One region of the Cytobacillus sp. FSL W8-0315 genome, then DNA from elsewhere that is predicted to be linked to it. Evidence: a T-box and tRNA genes for the amino acid it is inferred to sense, from the RefSeq annotation. Region 1 holds a T-box; the other holds one or more tRNA genes.

Region 1 (11,000 bases):
GCTTTATGTAATCCGGAAAGGAATAAATATAAGCCAGAGAGACGTTATGTATGCTCTTCAAATGGCTCATAAGGGTACACTTGAGTATTTCAGTGATTTATATGAAGAAGAAATCACAAAAAATGCAAAAGGCAAGTCCATTCGCGTTAAGACACTGGGCCAGCGTCAATATATTCATGCAATCCGCGGGAATGACCTGGTTTTTGGCATAGGTCCAGCAGGAACGGGAAAAACATATTTGGCTGTTGTCATGGCTGTAAATGCTTTGAAAAATGGGAATGTGAAAAGGATTATCCTTACCCGTCCTGCAGTCGAAGCAGGCGAGAGCCTTGGTTTTCTGCCGGGGGATCTGAAGGAAAAAGTCGATCCTTACTTAAGGCCATTGTATGATGCTTTGCATGATATATTAGGTGCAGAGCATACACAAAGAATGATTGAAAGAGGCACGATTGAAATTGCACCGCTTGCGTACATGCGCGGAAGAACTTTAGATGATGCCTTTGTCATTCTGGATGAAGCGCAAAATACAACTCAAGCCCAAATGAAGATGTTTCTAACCCGGCTTGGCTTCGGCTCAAAAATGATTATTACTGGAGACAGAACACAAGTTGACCTTCCAAAAGGAGTAAAATCGGGCCTCATAGTGGCTGAAGATATACTAAAGGGTGTAAGTGGGCTATCATTCGTTCATTTGGAACAAAGTGACGTTGTTCGGCATCCGCTTGTGGCCAGGATTATCCAGGCATACGAAAAGGAAGATAACTAGTGAACCGTTAAACCGCCGACTTTGGCGGTTTTTTCGTTAAGTAAAAAATCCCACCGGTATGAATGATAGCAGGATTTATCATGGAATTATTTGCTATTAATGAAATGTTTAGGTAACCTGTTAATAGATAGGCCATTTTTTCTTGGTGAAAACCATCAGAAAAGCTGTTATGATTTTACATAATTAATACTGAAATGCTTTTTAAAGTTATTGGAATTTTTTTACCCAGGACAGGAGGGGTAAATGTGCCAAACCTTCAGCAGAGTATGTCAACAATCAGAAATTTGCTTAATATGACCTTTTTTCGTGTTCTCTTATTTATTCTCTTGGGGATTGTTATGTATTTTTCCATGTATAGCAATGTTAAGCCTGAAAAACTGGATTTAAGTCTGTTCTCTGTTGCTGAACAGACTATAAGGTCTCCAATAACAATAGAGGATAAAGCTAGCACAGAAAGAAAGAGAAAAGAAGCAGAAAATAATGTTAAGGATATTTACGTTGTAAAAAAAGAGATTGCACAAAACAGAGTTGACCTGGTTACCTCCATTTTCGGATCTGTATCGGAAGTGAACGATGAAGTAAAAGAAGAGATGGAAGAGAAAAAGAAAGCTGCTCAAACTGAGGCCGATAATAATGTTGAGGCACCGGACCCAGAAGCCACCCGTCCTGAAGATAAATTGGCTATGGTTAAGGAAAAGCTCACTGATGACGTAACACGTGAGGTATCAGATGGCGTTTTCCTTTCTTTGCTGCAGGCAAAGGAGGGGGAGCTGAGCATTGCAAAAGACCTTACGGTAACGGCCATCAATAAAATTATGAATAATGAGATTCCGGCTGAACAGGTGGAGAACGCGAAAAAGCGGGTTGAAGAAGAATTGAAGTTCACCAGCTTGAATTCAGATTTAAAAAAAGCTGCAATAGAACTGGGACGTTATGCTATATATCAAAATCAATTTTATGATCCTGCTGCCACGGAAGAATTACGACAGCAGACTGTTGAGAGTGTCGAGCCGGTTAAGATCCTGCAGGGACAGATAATCGTAGAGGAAAATCAGCTTATCAGCCGGGACATATACAGGCAGCTGGAACTTGCAGGACTTCTTGACAGTGTTAATTCGATTCAGCCTTTTATAGGGCTATCGCTGATAATCGTCATTGTCTTATCAGCCCTATATTATTATTTCCATGAAATGAACGTGCAGCGGGAAACAAAGCAAAGTTATCTTTTGCTGTTTAGCCTAATTTTTATCTTATCCATATTGCTGATGAAGGTCATCAGTCTATTCCAATATGCTGATTATTCAGAGATAGGATACATTTACCCTGCAGCCATGGGAGCTATGCTAATCAAAATACTGATTGATGAAAAGCTTGCCATGTACTATACGATCATTATGGCTATTGCAGGAAGCGTAATTTTTAATGAAGGCGTTACTGGCACATTTCAGCTGACATCAGCCATTTATATCCTCTGCAGCGGCTTGGCTGCTATATTGTTTTTGAGCAAGCAGAATCGCCGCTCCAAAATCTTGCAGGCTGGTTTATTTGTATCCGCAGTAAACATACTTGTTATCTTTTCAATGCTTTTCTTAAGAAACGGCCACTATGATACGATTGAATATGGCTTTTACTTTGTTATTGCTCTGATTTCAGGTATTTCGTCTGCAGTGCTGGCAATTGGCCTGCTGCCGTATTTCGAGGCAGGTTTTGGAATTTTGTCTACTATGAGGCTGATAGAACTATCTAATCCTAATCATCCTCTGCTGAGAAAGATACTGACCGAGTCTCCCGGAACTTATCATCATAGTGTAATGGTTGCCAATCTTTCCGAGTCAGCGTGTGAAGCTATTGGGGCGAATGGCCTTCTGGCAAGGGTGGGATGCTATTATCACGATATCGGTAAAACAAAGCGGCCTCAGTTTTTTATCGAGAATCAGGTTAATATTGAGAATCCGCATGATCGCCTCCCTCCGCATACCAGCAAGAATATAATAATCGCCCATGCTGCCGATGGGGCTGAAATGCTGAGGAAGCATAAGATGCCGAAGGAGATAGTAGATATTGCCGAACAGCATCATGGAACAACATTGCTTAAATATTTTTACTACAAAGCAAAACAGAATGGGCTGGAAGTAAAGGAAGAGGACTATCGCTATCCGGGACCAAAACCGCAATCAAAAGAGTCGGCAGTAATTGGCATTGCTGATAGTGTGGAAGCTGCAGTCCGTTCCATGGCGCATCCTACAACAGAACAAATAGAGGAACTGGTCAAAAAGATAATCGCAGACAGACTTCAGGATGGACAGCTGAATGAATGTGATTTAACCTTAAAAGAACTGGAAACCGTTTCACACTCGTTCTGCGAAACGTTAAACGGGATTTTCCATTCACGTATCGAGTATCCTGAAATGACAAAACAGAAGGTGAAACAGGCATGAATTTAAATATTGATTTTTTGGACGAAACAAATGAGCTTCAGGAAAATGATATAGCCAAAATTGAAGAGCTAATTAATTTTGCTGCCTCTAAAGAATCTGTGGAGCCGGAAAGCGAAGTATCCATCACATTTGTGACCAATGAACGCATCCGGGAAATTAACAGGGAGTATCGGGATAAAGATCGGCCGACAGATGTTATTTCTTTTGCAATGGAAGAGCTGGGTGAAGGTGAAATCGAACTGATTGGTGCCGATATGCCCAGAGTCCTGGGGGATATCATTATCTCAGTTGCAAAGGCCAAGGAGCAGGCTGAGGAGTACGGTCACTCTTTTATAAGGGAGCTTGGTTTTTTGGCGGTCCATGGCTTCCTTCATCTTCTTGGATATGATCATGAAAATCCAGAAGATGAGAAAAAAATGTTTTCCCGCCAAAAGGATATATTAGATGAATTCGGGCTCACAAGATAGAAAGGTCCGAAAACACAGTGTCCTAAAATCCTTTTCGTTTGCTTTTTCCGGCATTAGGGCAGCATTATTGAATGAAAGGAATCTGCAAATACATTTGGCAGTGTCGATAGCTGTTATTATGTTTGGGGTATTCTTTGGCATTTCCAGCCTTGAATGGATAATCATTCTCCTGGCCATAGGGGGCATGCTCTCACTCGAACTGCTGAACACTGCCATTGAAAGGGTTGTGGATCTGGCGACAGAAGAGTATCATCCCCTTGCAAAGCAAGCAAAGGATATTGCTGCTGGAGCAGTATTGGTGTATGCAATTGTAAGTGTAATTATAGGCGGAGTTATATTCCTTCCTAAAATTCTCATATTTTTGCAGTAATGTGAAGCTGTCCGGATGGGCAGCTTTGCTTTTTGGTATTTCTATATAAACAGCAAAGTCTGAAGTATGGTGAAAAAATTTAGAGCATGGGTTTGAAAACGCTCACTGAATCCGCTAAAATGACAGAACAGCAGTAAATATTGCATGCTGGGGAGATGTTTGTGGAATCTCATTCAGAACAGGGACCTGGTTCAAAATTAAATCAGCCTATGTATTTTTAGAAAATTCAATTTTTTTGTTACGTTTTTGCTACAAACGATGAAAATCACAGTAAAATGTTGTAAAATAAAAGAGAAGCGGCTGCTTCTTACCGAAGAAGCTATTGAGCGCATTGCTTAATTTCACAAGGCCCATTGCAGGTCCAAACCTTGGGTTTATTGGCTTGGGGAGCAACTCGCTTTACAGGAAAGGAAGAATTATTTGTGAACAGCGATCAACTAATAAAAGAAGCAATGATTGCAAGAGATAGAGCATATGTGCCATATTCAAAATTTAAAGTAGGAGCGGCACTATTAAGCAGTGACGGGCAGGTCTTTCATGGCTGCAACATCGAAAATGCTGCATACAGCATGTGTAATTGTGCTGAGAGGACTGCGCTTTTTAAAGCGTATTCTGATGGCGTAAAAAGTTTTTCAGCCATAGCTGTAGTTGCTGACACAGACCGTCCAGTTCCCCCATGCGGTGCATGCAGACAGGTAATAGCCGAATTATGTCCGCCTGAAATGAAAGTGGTTTTAACCAACTTAAAAGGGGATATTAAGGAATTAACAGTTGAAGAATTACTGCCAGGAGCATTTTCACCGGAGGATTTACATGAATAACACTACTACACCAAAAGGACACAAATCAGGGTTTATTTCCATAATCGGCAGACCGAACGTAGGGAAGTCAACGTTCTTAAATCGCGTAATCGGGCAGAAGATTGCGATTATGAGTGATAAACCGCAAACAACGCGCAACAAAGTTCAAGGTGTCCTGACTACCAATGACGCACAATTTATATTTATTGATACGCCAGGAATCCATAAGCCAAAGCATAAACTGGGAGACTTTATGATGAAAGTTGCCCAAAATACACTTAAAGAAGTGGATGTCATCCTGTTTATGGTAAATGCCCAGGAAGGCTTTGGACGCGGTGAAGAATTCATACTTGAGAAATTTCAGTCAGTCCGTACACCGATTTTCCTTGTAATCAATAAGATTGACCAGGTACATCCTGATGAACTTCTTAAAATTATTGAGTCTTACAAGGAAAAGTACGAGTTCAGCGAAATTATCCCCATTTCTGCTTTAGAAGGCAATAATGTAGAGACGCTGTTAGGACAGATTAAAGAATATATTCCGGAAGGGCCGCAGTTTTATCCAGCTGATCAAGTAACGGACCACCCAGAGAGATTTATCGTTTCCGAACTGATCAGGGAAAAAGCACTGCATTTAACAAGAGAAGAAATACCGCACTCGCTTGCTGTAACCATTGATAAAATGGAACGCCGCGAAGATAAGGATGTCATTCATGTCATGGCTACAATCATTGTGGAGCGTGACTCCCAAAAAGGCATTGTGATTGGAAAGCAAGGGAAAATGCTCAAGGAAATCGGAAAAAGAGCAAGAGTTGATATTGAGAATCTTCTTGGATCAAAGGTTTTCCTGGAGCTATGGGTCAAAGTCCAAAAAGACTGGCGCAATAAAATGTCACAGCTCCGCGACTTTGGCTTCCGTGAAGATGAGTACTAAACCCAGCCCTAATTAAAGTATTATTCATTTCTGATTTATATGCATGCAGGTGATTGACAATATTTTCGTCTCATGATTTTACAAAGACAGGCTATGATATAGATAAATGTATTGGGATAAAGAAATTGCTAGTTGAATAACTGAAAGGTGGGGTTTTCGATGATGGATTTTACCTGGAGAGTGTTTTCCCAGACAGGAAATATTGACACATATCTTCTCTTCAAGGAGCTAGAAAAGGAAACTCAGGATATACCCGGCAGCAATGATGAAGAGCTAGCAGAAGCTGATTTTCCCATCTCATAGGTTTGTCGAAAGACAGGGATGGTGTCACGGTTGCTTGATAAATGTGAAGGCATCGTCATCAGGACAACTAATTATAGTGAAACAAATAAGATTGTTACTTTATATACCCGTGAATGGGGAAAAGTTGGTGTGATGGCACGAGGAGCGAAAAAGCCGAACAGCAGACTTGCTGCTGTCACCCAGCTTTTTACATACGGGAATTTCTTAGTTCAGCGTGGAAGCGGTTTGGGTACCCTGCAGCAGGGGGACATGATTTCATCTATGCGGTCCATTAAAGAAGATATTTTTCTGACTGCATATGCAAGCTATATTGTCGATTTGACTGATAAAAGCATTGAGGATAAGAAGCCCAACCCATTTTTGTTCGAATTGCTGTATCAAACCCTAAATTTAATAAACGAAGGATATGACCCGGAAATTCTTACAAACATTTATGAAATGAAAATGCTGAATGCTCTGGGTTTATATCCAGTACTTGATCAATGTTCTGTCTGCGGAAGCACTGACGGGCATTTTGCATTTTCTATCCGCGAAAACGGGCTTATTTGTCACCGCTGCCTTGATAAGGATCCTTATCATTATAAAGTGTCCCAGGCGACAATTAAGCTTCTTCGCCTGTTTTACTTTTTTGACTTGTCCCGGCTCGGCAATATCTCTGTCAAACCAGAAACCAAAGCTGAATTGAAAAAGATTATTTCTGCCTATTATGAAGAGTATTCAGGCTTAAACTTGAAGACAAAGAAGTTTCTGAATCAAATGGCTAAGTTTAATGATTTAATGTAATGCGTTTCTTTATAGGCGAAGCGCATTGGCTTTTGTTATTATTGACAATTTAAATCCATTCCGCTATGATTCAAAGTAATAAAATATAATTGCTGTGAAGGAGAAGAGTACTTAACCTTTTCTAATTAAAGCGAACCCGGGATAGTGGGAGCCGGGCATGGATGGTTAAGGAAGGGCGCTCCAGAGCAATATTGTCTATCGACAACTAAAGAGGCTGTGGTCAAAATCGCAGCAAATAGGGTGGAACCGCGGGTAAACTCTCGTCCCTATGCCATTGGGCATAGAGACGGGAGTTTTTTATGTTCACAGAAAAGCGGTGGGTAGACAGCTGTTAAGTTCATAAAGCTATAATTTATACAATAAGAAAGAGGTGTCCTATGAATATTCAAAGCATGATATTAACACTTCAAAAACATTGGTCTGAACAGGGTTGTATCTTGATGCAGGCATATGATACTGAAAAAGGGGCCGGAACAATGAGCCCGTATACTTTTTTAAGAGCGATTGGACCAGAGCCGTGGAATGTTGCTTATGTGGAGCCTTCACGCCGTCCTGCCGATGGGCGTTTTGGTGAGAATCCAAACCGGCTTTATCAGCATCATCAATTTCAGGTGATCATGAAGCCGTCGCCGGATAATATTCAGGAGCTGTATCTTGATTCATTAAAAGCATTGGGCATTGATCCGCTTGAACATGATATCCGGTTTGTAGAAGATAACTGGGAAAATCCTTCTCTGGGCTGTGCAGGCTTAGGATGGGAAGTTTGGCTTGATGGTATGGAAATAACGCAGTTCACATATTTCCAGCAGGTAGGCGGATTGGAATGTAAGCCTGTGTCAGTTGAGATTACCTACGGAATAGAAAGGCTTGCATCCTACATTCAGGACAAGGAAAATGTCTTTGACCTTGAATGGACTGACGGGTTTACGGTTAGAGATATCTTCCTGCAGCCTGAGTTCGAGCATTCGAAATACACATTTGAAACATCAGATCAGGAAATGCTCTTCAATTTGTTCAATATTTATGAAAAAGAAGCACATAGACAAATGGATGAAGGCCTAGTACACCCGGCATATGACTATGTATTAAAATGTTCTCATACCTTTAATTTGCTTGATGCAAGGGGAGCGATCTCTGTTACAGAAAGAACCGGCTATATCGCCCGATGCCGAAATCTGGCCAGAAAAGTAGCCAAAACTTTTTATGAAGAGAGAGAAAAACTCGGTTTCCCAATATTAAAGGATAAGGAGGAAGAATCTCATGAATAAGAAAGATCTTCTGCTGGAAATTGGACTTGAAGAAATGCCTGCCAGATTTGTCACTAATTCAATGAATCAGCTTTCAGATAAAGTGAACTCATGGCTTTTGGAAAAGAAAATATCTTTTGACGAGATCAGCGCTTTCTCTTCTCCACGCCGTTTGGCTGTTCTTGTAACGGGAGTAGATACCGCCCAGGAGGACATAAATGAGGAAGCGAAAGGACCTGCAAAAAAAATTGCCTTAACCGAGGATGGAGAATGGTCAAAAGCTGCGGTTGGATTCAGCCGGGGCCAGGGAGCTTCTGTTGAAGATATATTCTTTAAAGAAATTAATGGGGTTGAATATGCCCATGTCAGCAAATTTATAAAAGGAAAGGAAACAGCAGCACTGCTGCCGGAACTCCAGCAGATTGTCACCTCGTTATCATTCCCGAAAAATATGCGCTGGGCAAACCAGGAGCTGCGCTTTATCAGGCCGATCAAATGGCTTATGGCATTATTCGGAAATGAAGTCATTCCTTTTGCAATTACAAACGTTCATACTTCTAACCTTACAAGGGGCCACCGCTTTCTGGGCGAAGAGATTGAAATTAACAATCCTTCTGATTATGAAAAGTCCCTGCTGGCGCAATATGTGATAACTAATCCGCAGGAAAGAAAAAGTGCAATTCTATCACAATTGCAAAAAATAGAAGAAGAAAATGACTGGGTGATCCCTGTAGATGAAGATTTATTGGAAGAAGTAAATAACCTGGTTGAGTATCCAACAGCATTATATGGCCAGTTTGAAGAAGAATACCTGGAGCTTCCGGAAGAGGTTTTAATTACATCGATGAAGGAGCATCAGCGTTATTTTCCGGTAAAGTCCAAAGAGGGCAGGCTGCTTCCTTACTTTGTTACTGTCCGAAATGGATCCCATGAACATTTGGAGAAAGTGGCTAAAGGAAATGAGAAAGTATTGCGGGCAAGACTTTCTGATGCAGCTTTCTTCTACAGGGAGGACCAAAAAACGGATATCGCGGCATCACTGGAAAAACTTAAGAACATTGTTTATCATGAAGAAATTGGAACTCTTGCTGAAAAGGTGGAACGTGTTCGCCAGCTGGCAGCTAATTTGAGTGAAAATCTTCATTTCAGCGATGAGGCAAAGGCAGTGACAGACCGGGCTGCTGAAATCAGCAAGTTCGACCTTGTTTCGCACATGGTTTATGAATTTCCAGAGCTGCAAGGCTTTATGGGTGAAAAATATGCCCTGCAAAAAGGTGAAAAGGAAGCTGTGGCGCGTGCAATTAATGAACATTATATGCCGCGCAATTCAGAGGACCAGACGCCTGCAAGTGATGCTGGTGCAGTGCTGTCCATTGCTGAAAAGCTCGACACAATTGTGTCTTCCTTTGCAATAGGGATTATTCCAAGCGGCTCCCAGGATCCATATGCCTTAAGAAGACAGGCAACGGGTGTTATCCAGACTTTACTGGCAAAAAATTGGGATTTAAAACTCGAAGAATTAATTGCATTATCTTCTGAGACTGTTCTTAATTCGAAGATTGGAAAGAAATCAAAGGGTGAATTGATGCAGGAACTGGTTTCATTCTTTAAATTAAGAATCAAATATATGCTGCAGGAGAAGACAGTTCGTTATGACTTAATTGAAGCCGTTTTGGGCAGTGAAATCGGTTCAGTGCCTTCACTTGTAAAAAGAGCTGAAGTATTGGAGTCCCATAAGGATGCTGCAGGTTTCAAGGAAAGCATTGAAGCTCTTAGCCGAGTTATCAACATTGCTTCTAAAGCAGAGGATAAAGGGGATATAGACAGCAGCTTATTTGAAAATGTTTACGAAAAATCTCTTTTCAACAAATATTTATCAGTGAACGAGGAATTAAGAAAAGAGGTAGCAGAAGAAGTTGCCTTTAACCTGCTAATTAGCCTGAAACCAGAAATTGATCAATACTTCGAGCATACTATGGTTATGGATGAAAAGCAGGAAATTCGCAGCAATAGGCTGCACCAGATGGCAAATTTGGCTGATTTGATTAAGAAGTTTGCAAATATGAACGAAATTATTGTTAAATAACGAGCTTAAATTTTGCGTTTTTTGCTGGAATAGGATTAAATTTTAAGAAAGAAGACAGCAGCTTTAGCTGTCAGGAAAGAGCCTGTTATATTGCTGACGGGCTCTTTCATATTTTGGACATATTGGGCGAAGTAAAGAGAACTATATAGGAAACACATCTTTTCATTTATGACAAATAGTATATAATAATTATATAAAAGTATAACATTATTATAATGGGAAATGAGTGCCATTAGCATACCCTGTTCAGAATAGGTGGTGAGGAAGATCGAATTAAATAAAAGGCAGGAAAAGATCATAGAAATCGTAAAGGAAAACGGACCGATCACTGGTGAGAGTATAGCGGAACAGCTTAACTTAACCAGGGCAACACTAAGGCCGGATCTGGCTATATTAACGATGGCAGGCTATTTGGATGCCCGTCCGCGTGTAGGATATTTTTATACAGGAAAAACCGGGGCACAGCTGTTGACAGAAAACCTTCAGAAGCTTTATGTAAGAGATTATCAATCCATTCCTGTAGTCGTTAATGAGAATGTATCGGTATATGATGCAATTGTGACTATGTTTCTGGAAGATGTCGGCACGCTATTTGTAGTGGACCAGAGTTCACTGCTTGTAGGGGTTTTGTCAAGGAAGGATTTGCTTAGGGCTAGTATTGGCAAGCAGGAGCTTAATTCTATCCCTGTTAATATCATTATGACAAGAATGCCTAATATTACGATGTGTGAAAAAGATGATTTGCTCATAGAAGTTGCTAAAAAGCTGATTGAAAAGCAAATCGATGCCCTTCCTGTTGTAAAAAA
Region 2 (11,000 bases), on a different contig from region 1:
AGTTCAAGCGCTTTACGGTAGGCAGATGAACAAATGGTTCCCCCGCTTTCTCCTTTTGAGAAGAAGTCCTCTTCTGAGACCACCTTTGCTTCAGTATGATGGGCAATAAATTCTATCTCGACTGTCTCATATTTGGTCCTCAGGAACCGGGTCATCCAGAAGAAAAAGCTTCTGGCCATATACTTTTCCCAAATCCCCATCGATCCGCTCGTATCCATCATTGCAAGCACGACAGCCTTTGAATCAGGCTTTACAATTTCATTCCAGGTCTTGAACTTCAAATCTTCCTTATAAATTGGGTGGAAAGCTGCCTTTCCATTCATTGCATTCCGCTTGAATGCCGACATCATGGTCCGTTTCTTATCAATATTGCCCATTAATCCAGTCTTTCTGATATCATTAAATTCAATGTCCTCTACCAGATTTTCATCCTGCTCTTTTCTTTTTAAATTAGGCAATTCCAATTGTTTAAATAAAGCTTCTTCAATTTCCATCAATGATACTTCTGCTTCAAAATAATCCTCGCCTGCCTGGTCGCCTGCCCCTTGCCCTTTTCCGGGTCCTTTCTGGCTGCCGGATCCGTCACGTGCCACTACATCTCCAATCTGGCTATCTCCATCGCCTTGGCCGACATGTTTGTTTTTATCATAGTTATAACGGATTTTGTATTCATCCAAAGAGCGAATTGGAATCTTCACTACTTCCCGCCCATTCGACATTACAATGTTTTCTTCCGTTATTAAATCAGGCAAATTGTTGCGGATTGCTTCCTGGACTTTATCCTGATGACGCTGCTGGTCATCATAGCCTTTGCGATGGAGGGACCAATCTTCTTGGGAAATCACAAACTGATGGTTATTGACATTCGTCATGTTAACCCCTCCTTTTAAATTAAATTTCACACATTACAGCTTTCCAACATACAATATCGCGAGTGTCAAAAAATGATGAAACATCCCCAATTCAGCAGTCTGCCTTCTTTTCATAGACTCATTTCCTGGCAGCAAATTTATTATTAATGCACCAATACAAAGAAATGTTTATTACTCTATCATATGCGAGAAGACAAAATAATTTACAAATAATTTTGACAATAAGACATTCGCATCATCTTTTAGACAAGCCCATTTTTTAATATGGGGATTTGCCTAATTAAACAAAAATGAACCTCCGCTTTTAGCGAAGGTTCTTGTCCTTGTTTTTATGCTGAATGGGATCGGGATATTTATCATAATCCTCTTTTAATTCTTTATTGGTCCGCAAATTTTCCATCTGCTTTCCCAGGTTTTCCATTTCTTCAATATTTTCTGCCATTGAGCTGTTTCTCGGTGTATAATTCTTATCTAATTCTTTCTTTTTCATGAATATCACCTCTGCTGTATTTATACCCCCAATTGGGCGTATCTAAACTTTTAGGCAGAATCTGCTGCATAAAAATGGCCAAGCGAAAATAGGATTATACTAAAGGGGGGGGATTTTTATGAGCGAAATCCTTTGCTGCGGCTGGTGTGGTGAATTATCACTGTATGATCGGACAGTTTATCTTGAAAACAAGCCAATTTGTCCTGAATGCCAGAAAAAAAAGAAAGAAGCTGCACAAAATATAGAGAAAAATAGATGAAGGGGCTTTCGGGCCTCTTTTTTTATATGGGGTATTTTTACCTGGAATCTATCATTTTTAATACATTTGGCGGTTTGCTTTCCGATTCTGACTTTTTCTTGATTGCGACGCTTCTTCAATTATTTGCGCTGATACATTTGATTTTTGCGCTGTAACCCGTGTTATTTGCGCCTTCCTCATTCTTTATTGCCTCTAGTATCATAATTACGCCGATATCCAGCTGATTTGCGCTGCCCATTTTGATTTTTGCGCTGTAACCCATGTCATTACGCCTTCCCTATTCTTTATCGCGTTCTCTTCTGCCATGATTGCTCCTGAACTCCACTTATTTGCGCCCCTCCTAATTCAGCTCTTTATTCATCCGCAAAAAAAGCCTGGCAGCTATCCTGCCAGGCTTTTTTTTAACGATTCAGCAAGCTTCCAACATAGCGGAGCAGTTCGTTTGCTGATGTTGAGTTATAGCCATGTTCGTCAATTAATCTTGCTACAACTTCATTCACCTTCTTCAGCTGCTGCTCATCAGGCGTTTTTGAAGATGTGGTGATCTTCACGACATCTTTCAGGTCAGCGAAAAGCTTCTTCTGGATAGCTTCACGCAGACGGTCATGCGAATTATAGTCAAAGCGCTTGCCTTTTCTTGCGTAAGCTGAGATGCGGATGAGGATTTCCTCCCTGAATGCTTTCTTCGCATTCTCGGAGATGCCGATCTGCTCTTCGATTGAGCGCATCAGTTTTTCATCCGGACTGATTTCCTCACCGGTTAATGGGTCGCGAAGCTTCGCTTTATTGCAGTATGCTTCAACATTATCAAGATAGTTTTCCATAAGCGTTTTTGCAGATTCTTCATAAGAGTAAACAAATGCCTTTTGTACTTCTTTCTTCGCAATATCATCATATTCTTTGCGGGCCAGAGAAATAAAGTTCAGGTATCTTTCCTTCAGTTCTGGAGTAATGGATGGATGCTGATCCAACCCTTCTTTAAGCGACCGTAATACATCCAGCGCATTGATGCTCGTAATATTTTTACGGATGATTGTAGAAGAGATCCTGTTGATAACATAACGCGGGTCAATACCGCTCATGCCTTCATCTGCATGCTCTTTTTTCAATTCCTCCACATCAGCCCTGTTATAGCCTTCAACGCTCTCTCCATCATACAAACGCATTTTCTTAACTAAATCTATATCGCCTTTTTTCGGATCCTTCATGCGGGTTAAAATCGTAAACATCGCTGCAACCCTCAGGGTATGAGGTGCAATGTGCACATTGGAAACATCGCTTTCTCGGATCATTTTATCGTAAATCTTCTCTTCCTCTGAAACCTTTAAATTATATGGGATTGGCATAACGATAATCCTTGAGTGCAGAGCTTCATTCTTTTTATTAGAAATGAATGAACGGTACTCTGTTTCATTCGTGTGAGCAACAATTAGCTCATCCGCTGATATCAAGGCGAAGCGCCCTGCTTTAAAGTTGCCTTCCTGAGTCAGGGACAATAAATGCCATAAAAATTTCTCGTCGCACTTCAGCATTTCTTGGAATTCCATCATCCCTCGGTTTGCTTTATTTAGTTCCCCATCGAAACGATAGGCACGAGGATCTGATTCTGAACCATATTCAGCAATGGTTGAAAAGTCAATGCTTCCAGTCAGATCAGCAATATCCTGGGATTTTGGATCTGATGGGCTGAAAGTTCCAATTCCCACCCTGCGGTCTTCTGAGAAAATGATTCTTTCAATTAAAACATCTTCTATACGGCCGCCATACTCCTGTTCGAGACGCATACTATTCAATGGCGAGAGGTTTCCTTCAATTCTTATTCCATATTCATCATGAAAGTCTTTACGGAGGTGATGCGGGATTAAATGAAGCGGATCTTCATGCATTGGACAGCCCTTAATAGCATAGACCGCTCCCCTATCAGCGTGAGAATATTGCTCTAAACCTCTCTTTAGCATTGTCACTAAAGTTGATTTACCGCCGCTGACCGGCCCCATTAATAAAAGAATCCTTTTGCGGACATCGAGGCGTTTGGCAGCAGGATGGAAATACTCTTCTACCAGCCTTTCCAATGCTTCTTCTAATCCAAAGAGCTGATTGCTGAAAAATTGATATCTTTTTTGCCCCTTCACTTCTTCGACACCGGCATCCTTAATCATATTATATACCCGTGAATGTGCTGACTGGGCAACCCATGGCTTCTCTTTAACAATTTCTAAATACTCTCCAAAAGTCCCTTCCCATTTAAGCTTTTCTTCCTCGTGTCTGTACATCTCAATTTTTTTTAGAATATCCATAAGGACCTCCCCCTGTCGCATTATCAGAGACGATTAATATACTCTATGCGCCCCGGCAATCGAACATGCGTAAACTATTGAGAGTTTGGTTTGTACTTTTTATGGGGATTAATTATAAGGAACACTTTGCTGCGGGATCTAACTGTAAAAAAAACTCCATACTTTTCATTCACAGTTATTCATTTTTGGGCTATAATAAGCTTATATTTACAAGCTTGCCTATTGATATACCGCTAAAGGAGGATTACATATACATGGGTACAATTATTATTATCGGTGTAATGGTTGCTTTCCTTGCTGCTATTTTCGCTGCTGGTTATGATGACAAGCCAGGCGTAAGCAAAAAATAAGCTGCTGATCATTCAGCAGCTTTTCTCTTATTTCGGAACACAGGCTCTTTTTTATAGCCCTACCTCAAATCCATCTTTTTTTTCTGTACAAAACCCTTCATATACATTCGTGTCTGCTTTTCAAGCATGCCGGCGATTTGACCAGTCCACGTGTCATTCCGCTTGCCGCCCGTACGCTCATCATAGTACTCGGAAATGATTTTATTATACACTTCCAGCTCTTCGCGGTAGGCAGTTTCATCCTGCTTATATTCATTTTCATGGTATATGTGCTGAAGAGGAAGCCTTGGCTTTTTATCGTTCTTTTTGGAAGGATAGCCAACAGCCAGTCCAAACAAAGGAATTACGCGATCCGGTGTTTTTAAAAGTTCAGCTACACCTTCAAGATTGTTTCTTATTCCGCCAATATAGCATATTCCCAATCCCAGCGATTCAGCAGCAACCGCAGCATTCTGTGCAGCCAATGCTGCATCAATGACAGCCACCATAAATTTCTCTGTGCTTTCAATGGAGGGAATTACATTAATATTTTCCATTTGTCCCATTACTTCATGACGATGCAGATCAGCGCAAAATACGAAAAAGTGGCCATTTTCTGCTACATAATTCTGGTTGCCTGCAAATTCAGCAAGTTTCGCTTTCTTCACTTTATCGGTAATACCGATTATTGAATAGGCTTGAACAAAACTTGAGGTGGACGCAGCTTGAGCAGAAAGTACAATCGTTTCTATCTGTTCTTTGGACAGAGGCCTATCTTCAAAATTCCGCACGGAGCGATGGTCCATCAGCAAATTGATCACTTCATTCATCACAACTCATCCTTTCCATATATACTTTTTCATTTTACCCAGAAAGGAAAGTATTCTCCAAAGGAAAAGGCCCGAAAAATACCAGGCCAGCTGTTTCCTATTTTAAATGCAAGTAATCCTGCTGCCGCAGTGCTTCATAAACAAGAATGGCTGCAGTGTTGGATAAGTTAAGCGAACGGACTTTATCGTTCATTGGAACCCTTAATGCGCGTTCTTTGTTGATTTCAATGATATTCTTCGGAAGGCCCGTCGTTTCTTTGCCGAAAATAAAATAATAATCCTTCCCGACATTGCTGTAATCGAAAGTGGAATGCGGCTTGGTGCCATACTTCGTTAAGTAGAAGTATTCACCGCCTTCGCTGCTATTAAAGAAATCGTCCAATGATTCATGATAGACGATCTTTACAAATTGCCAATAATCCAAGCCTGCACGCTTCAGCATTTTATCATCTGTCGAGAAGCCAAGCGGCCGGATCAGATGCAATGTCGTATCAGTAGCCGCACAAGTACGGGCTATATTACCAGTGTTGGCCGGAATTTCCGGCTGATATAATACTACATGCAATCCCACTTTTTTCACCTCTGAATTAAATCTGCATGTGTTATTATATCATTTTGAAATCACCTTACAAATTACTGGTCATCAGTTATAGACAAAAATTTATATTTAATATTCGGTGTATAGGCTGTTGAATCTTCATAAGCCCAATAACGCATTCGGCTGTTATAAGTATGGGCATTGACCAGGGGCATTCCTGAGGCATCTTTTCCCGTCACGATGGTTGTATGGTCAAATCGCCCGTCTCCCTGAAAATCATAGCAAATAACATCTCCAATTAAGAGCTGATCCGGACTGGAGACTTCCTCCGCTCTTAACCCCGAATTCGAACTCGGCAGATACCATCGCAATGAATTCGCTACCGTCCAGCTGTAGCTCCAATTTCCGCTTCTCATCCACCATCCTTTTCCGCGGTTAGGATACCCTCTCATCGGGCCGCCGCCTACATGAAGGCACTGTGAAATATAATTGGTGCAATCCACTTCAAATTTTTTATAAGCCGGATTATAGCTGTTCCACCATTTTTCTGCATACTGCACTGCTTTCATGCGGTCATACTCATATACAAGCCTTTCTTCCTCTCCATATTCATGGTCTGGAGACGCTTCATCTTTTTGAATCTCATTAAAAGGGTTTTTCTCCCGATCCTCGACGAACACTCCTTTATAAAAGTCGGCTGTTCGCTCTTCAATTTCTTCTTCCATATAGAACACGCCTTTTTGCTTAATTAAATATCTAAAGTGAACTCTGTATTCAACCTGCTTCACGTCATCCTTCTCCCCGCCGACCTTGATCACTTTTCCGGTTGCCTGGGCTTTAACAATCTCACCGGACCGGGCGGTAAGAGATTCTTTCTTCTTTTCAATCTTAGGGCAGGTATGAATTGAACTTCTTGAATGGGAAACGCACTGCTGCACTCTTTTTATTAACAGCTCCTGAAGCTGGTCCCTCACGCATCTCACTCCTCTCCTATTCAATACATATGAGAGAAAGCAGAGGACTTTGCTTAATTTTTCGTGCAATATAACAGTAAGTCAGCCGGACTGAACAGTTTCTCTGCATTTGAATTTTACTCTTTGCATATTGTTGGACTGAGGAAAAATTAGAATTTTTCATAAAAATGGCATAGAAAAAGAGGGAGATTCCTCCCTCATCATTTCTCAATAAAACTTAAACCTTTTTCAATCTCAGCAATAGCCTCTCCGTCTTTTTCCTGCTGCAAAGCCTTTTCCAGGGCAGCTAATGATTTCTCACCGCCAATTTTCCCAAGTGCCCAGGCAGCCGTTCCACGGATCACCGGCCGAGGATCTTCTGTCATGACTTTAATCAGATCTTCTACAGCTGTTTCGTCTTTGTAGTGAGCCAAGGCGATAATGGCATTTCGCTGGATCGGCTTTTTCCCTCTCCAGGAGCCTGAAACCGGACCATATTTTTCTTTAAATTCACGGTTGCTGATAAATAAAAGCGGCCTTAAAAGCGGCTTTGCCACTTCCGGATCCGGCTCCATCTCTTCGTGCAGATGAAAATCCTTGCCTTTATTTTCAGGGCATACGGTTTGACAGGTATCACACCCATAAAGTCTGTTACCCAGTTTTTCTCTATACGGCTCAGCAAGAAAGCCTTTTGTCTGTGTCAGAAACGCGATGCACTTCTGTGCATCAAGCTGACCTCCCTGAATTAAAGCACCAGTCGGACAGACGTCTACACATTTATTGCAGCTGCCGCATCTGTCTTCCATTGGTTTATCCGGCTCAAATGGCAGATTCGTAATCATTTCTCCTAGATAGACATACGATCCGAATTCCGGTGTAATGATGGAACAGTTTTTTCCGCTCCAGCCAATTCCGGCACGCTGCGCTACGGCCCGATCCACAAGCTCACCTGTATCCACCATGGATTTGCATAACGCCTCAGGTATTCTTGACTGAATGAATCCCTCAAGTTTCTGTAGACGTTCCCTCAAGATATGATGATAGTCTTTACCCCATGAAGCGCGGCAGAAAATGCCTCTTCTCTCACCTCTTTTGCTGACCACTCTGACCTTCATTTTGGAAGGGTAAGCAACAGCTATTGAGATAATGGATTTGGGCTTGTCCAATAGGAGGCTGGGATTCACTCTCTTCTCAATATCGGGCTCTTCAAATCCAGATTGATATTGAAGTTCCTGCTGGCGAATCAGTCTATTTTTCATCTCATCAAAAGTGCTGGCTGCTGTAAAACCGATTTTATCTATGCCAATTGTTTTGCTGTATTCAATCACTTCCTGCTTGAATTGGGCAAAATCCATTGTATAACCTCCTTTCATGAAAAATTGATTTATATGAAAGTCTTTAATTTATTGAATCACCGCTTATTATGATAAACTATTTTAAAGTAATTTTGGAGGTGGAAAGCTTGGAAATTACGTTTGCTCCCGAGTTGTGCAGGTTAATTCCCCAATTTAAAATTGGATTCATTACATATAAAAATATAGAAGTCGGACAATCTCCTCAAATGGTAAAGGGCAGACTCCAATTATTTCAGGAATCAATTTATTTTGACTTAGAGGACAAGAGTGTTACAGAATATGAAGGGATCAAAGAATGGAGACAGATTTTCAAAACAGCAGGCAAGGATCCAAATCGGTACCGCCACTCTGCAGAAGCACTGTACCGAAGAATTAAGAAACAAAATTATCTGCAGCCGGTCAACAGCTCCATAGATATTAACAACTTCTTTTCCCTCGAATATCAAATACCGATTGGCGTGTATGACGCAGATAAGCTTTCAGGCAATCTGACTATCAGGTTAGGCAAAGAAGGCGAAGAATATAACGGTCTAAACGGAAGACCCAACTCACTTGCCAATTTAATTATTAGTGAAGATGCGGCAGGGCCATTTGGCAGTCCGTTTGTCGACTCTGAAAGGACAGCGGTGACGGAACAGACTAAAAATGCCGTTCAAATCGTTTATTTGCGCCCTTCTCTGGAAATGGAAAAGGCTGAAAAAATGGTTGAGTCCCTAATGAACATGTACTCTCAAGTGCATGGTGGAGAAGGAACCTTTAAGGTAATTGGATGTTAAACAAGTTTATTAAAAATCGAGTGGAATCCGCGGATGCCACCCGATTTTTTTGCTCAATAGCCAAAGAACATGAAAAAACGCAATACCTCGTTCTTTTTGAACGAAACACTGCGTTGGCTATGTATGGAGCGGGTGAAGGGAATCGAACCCTCATCATCAGCTTGGAAGGCTGAGGTTTTACCACTAAACTACACCCGCATTTATATGAAGTTACTGACTACTGTTTTTTTCCCGTACTTGCATGCCTCTTCCTCTAAAAGCTTTTTCATGGAAGCCTATGCGTCGAGGCAACTCGGAGATGATTCATGGATGTGTTGGCTCGTGGCTGAGGTTTTACCACTAAACTACACCCGCATTTGTGTACTTATATTTAATCAGTAATGAGATTATGACAAAATCCAATGTCGATTTTTATCAACAGCAAAATAAACATTGTGTCGAATCAACTATTTAATAATACTAAATTCAGCCGGAATGGTCAACCCCAATTGAGAAATTTGTCGAAAATACAGGAAAGGATTTAAAATCCTTCCCTGCTAAGAATGTTACACCCACCACATTTCTGAAGGCTGCTCTTCAATTAAGATCGATTTAAGGTTCCTGACTGCCCTTGTAAATCCTTCTTCTATAGACATAAGCGGATCTTCATGCTCAATGCTGACAACATAATCATACCCAAATGTTCGCAAAGCGCTCATCATATCCGACCATTCCTGCAGGCCGTGTCCGCACCCGACTGACCTGAATGTCCACGCTCTGGTCTGGACATTTCCATACCGCTGCATATCTGTTAAACCGTACATATTAACATTTTCCTGGTCAATATAGGTATCTTTTGCATGAAAATGATGAATGGCATTTTCTTTTCCCAAAATCTTTATTGCTGCCACAGGGTCGATTCCCTGCCACCATAAATGGCTTGGGTCCAGATTGGCACCAATGGCATCACAGGTTTCTTCCCTTAATTTTAGAAGTGTATAAGGAGTATGCACAAGGAATCCGCCATGAAGTTCAAGACCAATTTTCACATTGTGGTCTTTTGCAAATTGCCCGGCTTTCTTCCAGTAAGGAATGAGTTTCTCCTCCCATTGCCATTTCAGCACTTCTCCATACTCATTCGGCCATGGAGCAACCGGCCAATTCGGATGCTCGGCCCCTTCCCCATCACCTGCAGTGCCTGAAAAACAGTTAACAACCGGAACATTCATTAAGCTGGCTAACCTAATCGTGTCATATAACACGCGGTCCGATTCCTCTGCAAATGCTCTATCAGGGGAAATCGGATTGCCATGGCAGCTGAATGCGCTGATTTCAAGACCTCTTGATAAAATCTTTTTCAGATAATCAGCCCGAAGTTCTTTACTTTCTAATAGCTCGTTCAGGCTGCAGTGAGCGTTTCCGGGATAAGCCCCCGTTCCGATTTCAACAGCCTTAAGACCTGCAGATGCCACATGATCAAGCATTTCTTCAAAATTCTTCTCAGCAAATAAAACGGTAAATACGCCGAGCTTCATAAAATCCCCTCCTCGCTTCTAAAGTATTTCTCTTCTGCCCATTTCACTGCTTTTATAAATCGCATCAATAATTCTGGTTGTCTGCAGTGCTTCTTCTGCTTTAACTATGAATTCTTCCCTCCCCAAACAGCTGTCAATAAAGTTCCGTGCCTGCGCCAAAGCATAGTCATCCTCCCCCGGCAGCCATTCTGAGCGTGTATTAAGGAGCATTCCATGTTTGGATTGGTTCAAACTGAATGGGAATAAATCAATTCCTCCACCCTGCCCTGAAAGGCTGAGGCTTTCATCATCCCGTTCGATATTGGCCGACCATGAGGTTTCAAAAAGCAGGGATGCCCCATTGGCAAATTTTATATAAGCTGTCACATGGTCATCGACATTAAAGGATTGATGGTCAAAACCTCCCCATAGATTCACCTGCTCTGGCATTCTGCTCAATGTATTATAAGCTGTACCGGAAACCCCGGTTTCCTCCGGGTTTCCCAGAAGCCAAAGCGAGAGGTCAAGCAAGTGGCATCCATAATCAATCAAACTTCCTCCGCCCTGAAGTTCCTTATTGGTGAAAACACCCCATCCCGGCACCTTTCTTCTTCTCATCGCCCGTGCTCTGGCAGCAAATGGAAGACCAATTTCATCTTCTGAAATGAGTTTTTTGGCAGCCTGAGCCTCTTTCATAAACCGGTAGTGGTAGGCAATGGCCAAAACCTTTCCCGACCTGTCTCTGGCTTCTATCATTTTCCTGCATTCTTCTGCTGTCATGGCCATCGGCTTCTCACACAACACATGC

What was found. The T-box of region 1 lies ahead of glyQ (glycine--tRNA ligase subunit alpha). A T-box ahead of a tRNA ligase gene usually reads a tRNA of that ligase, here a tRNA-Gly.
Region 2: it encodes a tRNA-Gly, which carries the amino acid that the T-box ahead of glyQ (glycine--tRNA ligase subunit alpha) is inferred to sense. The anticodon was not compared.

Annotation. Positions count from the first base shown of each region.
Region 1 covers NZ_JBBOOC010000001.1:1,934,542-1,945,541, forward strand. The annotation lists gene MKY20_RS09775 (PhoH family protein) at 1-766, shown strand, start outside; gene MKY20_RS09780 (HD family phosphohydrolase) at 1,012-3,204, shown strand; gene ybeY (rRNA maturation RNase YbeY) at 3,201-3,671, shown strand; gene MKY20_RS09790 (diacylglycerol kinase family protein) at 3,649-4,041, shown strand; gene MKY20_RS09795 (cytidine deaminase) at 4,464-4,862, shown strand; gene era (GTPase Era) at 4,855-5,775, shown strand; gene MKY20_RS09805 (YqzL family protein) at 5,935-6,078, shown strand; gene recO (DNA repair protein RecO) at 6,109-6,861, shown strand; T-box leader at 6,947-7,132, shown strand; gene glyQ (glycine--tRNA ligase subunit alpha) at 7,239-8,129, shown strand; gene glyS (glycine--tRNA ligase subunit beta) at 8,122-10,194, shown strand; gene MKY20_RS09825 (helix-turn-helix transcriptional regulator) at 10,450-11,000, shown strand, end outside.
Region 2 covers NZ_JBBOOC010000003.1:325,063-336,062, reverse strand. The annotation lists gene yhbH (sporulation protein YhbH) at 1-872, opposite strand, end outside; gene MKY20_RS27515 (hypothetical protein) at 1,177-1,362, opposite strand; gene MKY20_RS27510 (hypothetical protein) at 1,481-1,621, shown strand; gene MKY20_RS27505 (PrkA family serine protein kinase) at 2,023-3,918, opposite strand; gene nfsA (oxygen-insensitive NADPH nitroreductase) at 4,328-5,077, opposite strand; gene trmL (tRNA (uridine(34)/cytosine(34)/5-carboxymethylaminomethyluridine(34)-2'-O)-methyltransferase TrmL) at 5,175-5,648, opposite strand; gene MKY20_RS27490 (amidase domain-containing protein) at 5,711-6,589, opposite strand; gene queG (tRNA epoxyqueuosine(34) reductase QueG) at 6,790-7,923, opposite strand; gene MKY20_RS27480 (B3/B4 domain-containing protein) at 8,031-8,699, shown strand; tRNA gene MKY20_RS27475 (tRNA-Gly) at 8,824-8,897, opposite strand; gene MKY20_RS27470 (sugar phosphate isomerase/epimerase family protein) at 9,245-10,213, opposite strand; gene MKY20_RS27465 (Gfo/Idh/MocA family protein) at 10,232-11,000, opposite strand, start outside.